One region of the Adlercreutzia sp. DFI.6.23 genome, then DNA from elsewhere that is predicted to be linked to it. Evidence: riboswitches for the same ligand, from Rfam matches in the RefSeq annotation. Region 1 holds a riboswitch; the other holds the start of a gene.

Region 1 (3,203 bases):
GCACGCCGATGGCGACCGCTGTATCCGCGAGTTCTTCGCCTACGAAGGTGCCGACGAGGGGCAAGGCTACTTCATCAGCACCTATCAGGGCGACGGCAATCCGCTGCCTACCTTCGCCGGCGAGCCCATCCCGGTGACGCTGCCGACTCCCGATGAGCTGTGGGCCGCGCTGAACGATGACAACAAGGTGAGCCTCTACGCCAATGTCGGCGGCGAAGTGACCCTCTACAACAAGAACCTCGGGGATTAATCGCGCCCATCTTCAACTACGGTTGAGCTTGGCGGGATGCGGGGCGCCGCTCACCAATCGAGTTCCGCAGCGAGCGCAACTGCGCACTCTCAACTACGGCTGAGCTTAGCGAAGATACGGGGTGTTCTGACCGAGCGAGTTCCGCAGCGACTGGAAATGCCCAGTGGGCATTTCCACAAAGCGAGGACTGTCTGAGCGAATCAGAATACCGCGTAGCTTCGCCCCCGAGGACCCAGAAACATCATAGATAGGAGAATCATGAACGAACTGGAACTCAAGTACGGCTGCAATCCGAACCAGAAGCCGTCGCGCATCTTCATGAAGGACGGCAGCGACCTGCCCATTCAGGTGCTGAACGGCAAGCCCGGCTTCATCAACTTCCTCGACGCTTTCAACTCCTGGCAGCTTGTGAAGGAGCTGAAGGAGGCCACGGGGCTGCCGGCGGCCGCTTCCTTCAAGCACGTGTCCCCGGCCGGCGCCGCCGTGGGCCATCCCCTCACCGAGACCGACCGCGCCATGTACTTCGTGGAAGACGCGGGCGAGCTTTCTCCCATCGCTTGTGCCTACATCCGCGCCCGCGGTGCCGACCGTCTGTGCTCTTATGGCGACTGGGCGGCGCTGTCTGATGTGTGCGATGCCGATGTGGCCCGCTATCTGGCGCGTGAGGTGTCCGACGGCATCATCGCGCCGGGCTACACCGACGAGGCGCTGGAGATTCTGAAGACCAAGCGCAAGGGCTCCTACAACGTGGTGCAGATCGATCCGGACTACGTGCCGGCCGAGACCGAGCTGAAGGACGTCTTCGGCATCACCTTCGAGCAGGGCCACAACAACTTCGAGATCAACGAGGCGCTGCTGGAAAACGTGGTGACCGAGAACAAGGAAATTCCGGAATCGGCAAAGATCGATATGATCGTCGCGCTCATCACGCTGAAGTACACCCAGTCCAATTCCGTGTGCTATGTGAAGGACGGCCAGGCCATCGGTGTGGGCGCCGGCCAGCAAAGCCGCATCCACTGCACGCGCCTGGCGGGCAACAAGGCCGATCAGTGGTGGCTGCGCCAGATGTCCGAGGTGCTGAACCTCCCCTTCAAGGCCGACATTCGTCGCCCTGACCGCGACAATGCCATCGACGTGTACCTGTCCGACGACGAGTGCGACGACGTGCTGCGCGACGGCGAGTGGCAGCGCGTGTTCACCGAGCAGCCCAAGGCCCTGACCCGCGAGCAGAAGAAGGCCTGGATCGCGCAGATGAGCGGCGTGACCGTGGGGTCGGACGCCTTCTTCCCCTTCGGCGACAACGTGGAGCGCGCCCGCAAGTCCGGCGTGGACTACATCGCCGAGCCCGGCGGCTCCATCCGCGACGACAACGTCATCGAGGTGGCCAACAAGTACGGCATCGCCATGGCCTTCACCGGCATGCGCCTGTTCCATCACTAATCGGACGATTGGGGCCTTGCTTGGGGCCTAAAGTGTCGGTTGTCGAACCCTTTGCGGCCGCTCTTTCGAGGGCGGCCGTTTTGCGCCATAATGGGTAGGTCAATGGCCCGTCGGGCCGCGCGTGGGAGCGCGGTGCGCGCCGTGGATGAGAATGCGGCAATGCGCGTCTCGGGAAATGTGGGTGGAAAGCCCGCGCTATGCCAGTAACCGTAAGGTTCGCCGTTGCGCCGAAGGGCGCGGCGGTGGCGAAGTCGGAACACCGAGCCGAACAACAGGGCCCTGGAAGAAAGGATAAGGAACTATGAACAAATTCGATATCACGGAGCTTCCCAAACAGTGGCTCGTGGCCTTGGTGGCCCTGGCCTTCACCTTCTTGCTGGTGGTGCCGGGCTGCGCCGGGGAGGCGGCCGATAACGGCGGCAACGGCGAGAACGCGGCCGAGCAGGCGGCCCAAGTGGCCGAGGAGGAAGGCCCCATCGAGGCCGGCCAGGCGGCGGAGGACATCGTTGTTCCCGTCTCCATCACGATGCCGGAAAGCGCCGGCGCCGAGCCCAAGACCATCGAGGTGACGGTGCCCGATGGCGCCACGGTGCTGCAGGCGACCGAGGCTGCGGGCTGGGATGTGCAGGTGGAGGACAGCGACTACGGCAAGTTCGTCACCTCCATCAACGGCATCGCCAACGGCTCTGAAGGCGAGGCCTCCGGCTGGGTGTACACGGTGAACGACGAGACGGTCATGGAAGCCTGCGACGTGCGCCAGCTGGCCGCCGGCGACTCCGTGCAGTGGTCGTTCTACGCCGGCTAGCCACCCCTCCGCGCCAAGCGCGCAATCCGGCGGGCTCCTCCAAGCGAGGGGCCCGTTTTGCAAGTCCCCTATGCGAAGGAGCTTTCCATGATCATTCTCGATGAACCCTACGCCTCCGTTCCGCTGCTCGACTGGATGGAGGCCTCGGCGCATCCCGTGCTCGCCAACGGGTTCACCGAGAAGCTCGTGGCGGGCGGCCGCACGTTGAACCTGGTGGACGCCGACGAGTGCGCCCGGCGCCTGGAGGCGGGGGAGCGCATTTACACAAACTCCGAGAACGCTCTGGCCTGGATTCTCGACCACGTGGACAACCCCACGCTCACCGATGCCATTCGCCTGTTCAAGGACAAGGCGGCCATGCGCGAGAAGCTCGCGCCTCTAAGCCCTGGCCTGTTCCATAAGACCGTCGATCGTGCGGGATTGGAAGCGGTAAACGTCGCCGATCTGCCGTTGCCGGTGGTGCTTAAGCCGGCGGTGGGCTTCTGTTCCATGGGCGTCTACGTCATCGAAGAGCCCGAGGATTGGGCGGCGGCCGTGGCCGACATCGCCCGGCGCGAGGACGGCTGGCATGAGCGCTATCCGGAAAGCGTCGTCGGCGGCAGCGAATACCTTATCGAAGGCTACCTCGCTGGTACGGAATACGCCCTGGACGCCTACTTCGACGAGGATGGCGCTCCCCATATCCTGAACATCCTGCGTCACGATTTC
Region 2 (3,203 bases), on a different contig from region 1:
CGCTCGTCGGAGAGCTTTGGCTTGATGTGACGGTAGAGTTTGTCGGGATCGGTGAGTTCGCGGTTGGCGTAGTCGTCGAAATCGACGAACACCAGCGTGTCCGGTTCCATAGAATCGAAATGCTCCGCACGGATTTCGTCCGCTATTTGCCTCAGCAAGACGGATTTGCCGCAACGCCTCACCCCGGTAATGACTTTAATCAACTCAGAGTCGTAGAACGGACGAATCCTCTCGAGATATTGCGTTCGCAGAATCACTCCGGGTTCCTTTCGATAGAATTAATTCAGCTTAATTCTATCATACCTATCTGGTATAGAATTAAGTACATTTAATTCTTTTATTGTCTATTTTGATTCGGAAGCGAGTGCTCGACCTTGGGAGGGATCTGCGGATACACCTTGCGACGAACCAAATCACCCCCTTCCAACTCCTTGAGGTTCTGGGAGAGCGTCTTGTCTGAGATCTTCCCGAGGTAGCGCTTCAGCTCGTTGAACCTAACCGGCTGGTACTCCATAAGGCAGTACAGGATCACCATCTTGTGCTTGCCGGAGATGAGAGAGCGTGTAGCTGTACCCCGTTCCTTCGAGCCGGGCATCGCCGATCGCACGGCCCGACTCTTCGTTGTCTTTGATGTGCGAAGCCGTCTCCAACCTCGAAGACGTCAAGGGCGAGGCTTACAAGCCACTTCCGACTACTGCGTTGGAGTAGCCCTGGAATAATATTCATACTAGCGCACCCTTTAATCGATAGCCTATAATGTGATTGTTGTTTTGGCATTGATGGAGTGCGCCCGCATGCAGGGGGTACGGAGCTGCCGCGCATGCTGCAGCTCTGAGTGGGAATGGAGGTGAGAATCCTCCGCTATACCAGTAACCGTAAACGCCGAAAAGCAGCATCTTGGGCGATGTAATCCTCCAGATTGCCATTTCGTCCTCGCCGGGCACGGTGGCTGCTTTGATGAGGCAAAGTCGGAACACCTCTCCATCGCACGATAGCCCTGGGAAAGAGGTGCCGATCATGTCCGGCTCTAAGTTCGTTTGCGCATTTTTGTCCCTTCTGCTCTGTTTCTCGTTCACGCCTACCTCTGTATTCGCACAAGATACGGTTGCGGAAACCTCTCCTAACCTTTCCGAATCAACTGGAGCACCAGCTTCACCAGATGAGGTGGCAGGCTCTGCTGAGGCCGATGAGCCTACGGAACCTCCCCTTCCTACCGCTCCAGAGCAGCCCATTTCGCCTGTGGACGGAGCGCTCGATGACTCTGGCGCCGATGAGAAGTCGTACGAATCGGTTGAAGCCGAAGATGAGCCCACAAGCGTCAGCGAGGCTCAAGAGCTCATTCAGCCTCAGAACGATCTTGCGGGCAGTGGCACGGAAGCTGACCCCTTTCTCGTCGGCTCCGTGGAAGACCTGGAGCTGCTACGCGGCATCATGAACGGCAACCCTGGCGTCCACGTGAAGATGACGTCTGACATCTCCGTTGGCGAGTGGGAGCCCTTCTATCCATCAAGCGGCTATATCACCGAAGCGTTCAGCGGCGTGTTCGATGGCTGCGGCCATAGCATCACGAACTTGAGCGTGAATCGTACTACTACGAACGTTGGCTTCTTCGGCGGTATCAACGGTGCCACCATCAAGAACCTTCATGTGAGCGGCACGGTGTCTTCCACCAAGGCCTATGTCGGCGGTATCGTAGGCAAAGTGCAGCAGGGCTCGCTCACCGGATGCAGCTTCTCAGGAAGCGTCTCGACAGGCGCCAAAGGAAGCACAGCCTACGCAGGCGGTCTGGTTGGCTACGCTGGCAACAGTGCCTCGCAGACCGCCTCGTTCTCGAACTGCTCCAACACCGGTTCCGTGTCAGGCGGCGTTGCGGGCGGCATCGTCGGGTACGCGAAGTACACCACTATCGAGAGCTCCTACAACACTGGTTCCGTGACTGGAACCAGTCGTGCAGGCGGCATCTGCGGCCAGCTGCAGAACAACGGAAGTATCGAGCGCTGCTACAGCACCGGCGCCATTTCGGGCTCAGACACCGCAAGCGACATCGTCGACTTCCTCTACGGCTCATCCACCATCAGAACATGCGGCTATGTCACGCGCATATCAGGCGCGGGCACGGGCACAGTCGAGAGAGAAAGCTGCGTGCAGTCGGACGACCCCGCCTACCTTCATAGCGTCATCATCGGCGGCACGGCACCCGGCCCCGTCGATCCCGATGATCCTGATCCCACGCCCGGCCCCAGTCCTGACGAGCCCAACCCCGACGTTCCGCCCGCAACCGACAAGACACTTGACGAGATAGCCGCATCACTCTCGACGCTCTACCCCGAGTTCGGCAAGGACGCCAACGTCGTCGATATGATCCATGCGAAGCACCCGAATATCACGGTCGCCCTGAAATCCATCGAGAAGACGAACGGCACCGACAACTGCTCCGCCATCGACCAAGAAGGCAACATCACCTACTTCTACGCAGACCCCGACGGCTTCCGCGCGCAATGGTTCGGCTCCTACCGCATCACTATCGACCTTTCCTTAGCCGGAGCCACCGTTCAGAAGACTGTTCCCGTCATCGTCTATTGGAACGCCCAGAAGGTCAAAGCCATGCTGGCGGCAGACGTTCTCTCGCAGGTCGACCTTGGCGACACCACCAACGTAAGCACCGACCTTTCACTTCCCAAGGTTGCAAGCGGAAAGCTTTGGGCGCAGATCACATGGACTTCCTCCGACCCATCCGTCATCTCCGTATCCAGCGAGAACCAGGGCACGGCCGACACGCTGTTCGCCCCGTACGTCGGCAAGGTGAAGTGCGGAGAAACGCCGAAGGACGTGACGCTAACCGCTAAGGTCGTCTTCCAGCGCACGGCAATGGGTGAACCCGAGATCGCAGTCGAGCAGACCTTCCCCGTGCATGTCGACTCGCTGGACGGCGCAAGGGCACAGCAGATCAAAAGCGAGCTTATGGCAAAGCTCGACGCCGGCTTTGCCAAGGCAGGCCTGCGCGATAGCGTCACCGGCGTACGACTTCAGCCCGATGCCGGCGGCATCTACACTGTCGAGAACGACATCCAGCTTCCCACGACGGCCGATTTCGGCGTGGACGGCAAGTACTACCCCGTTACGCTTGCAAGCAGCGACGGCACGCTATTGACCGTACCCGACGTGCGCAACAGCGCCCGAGTCTCCGTGCTTCGCCCCATGGG

What was found. A riboswitch is a leader RNA that binds a small molecule or an ion and turns the genes downstream of it on or off. The one in region 1 is predicted to bind cobalamin.
Region 2: another riboswitch for cobalamin. It lies ahead of NE591_RS01835 (GLUG motif-containing protein); the one in region 1 lies ahead of NE591_RS07695 (DUF4430 domain-containing protein).

Annotation. Positions count from the first base shown of each region.
Region 1 covers NZ_JANGBP010000006.1:134,972-138,174, forward strand. Annotated here, with positions in the region: gene NE591_RS07685 (IMP cyclohydrolase) at 1-250, shown strand, start outside; gene NE591_RS07690 (phosphoribosylaminoimidazolecarboxamide formyltransferase) at 509-1,690, shown strand; adenosylcobalamin-variant (AdoCbl-variant) riboswitch at 1,842-1,999, shown strand; gene NE591_RS07695 (DUF4430 domain-containing protein) at 1,992-2,495, shown strand; gene NE591_RS07700 (ATP-grasp domain-containing protein) at 2,583-3,203, shown strand, end outside.
Region 2 covers NZ_JANGBP010000001.1:408,305-411,507, reverse strand. Annotated here, with positions in the region: gene NE591_RS01845 (ATP-binding protein) at 1-257, opposite strand, end outside; gene NE591_RS01840 (helix-turn-helix domain-containing protein) at 338-607, opposite strand; cobalamin riboswitch at 791-1,000, shown strand; gene NE591_RS01835 (GLUG motif-containing protein) at 1,240-3,203, shown strand, end outside.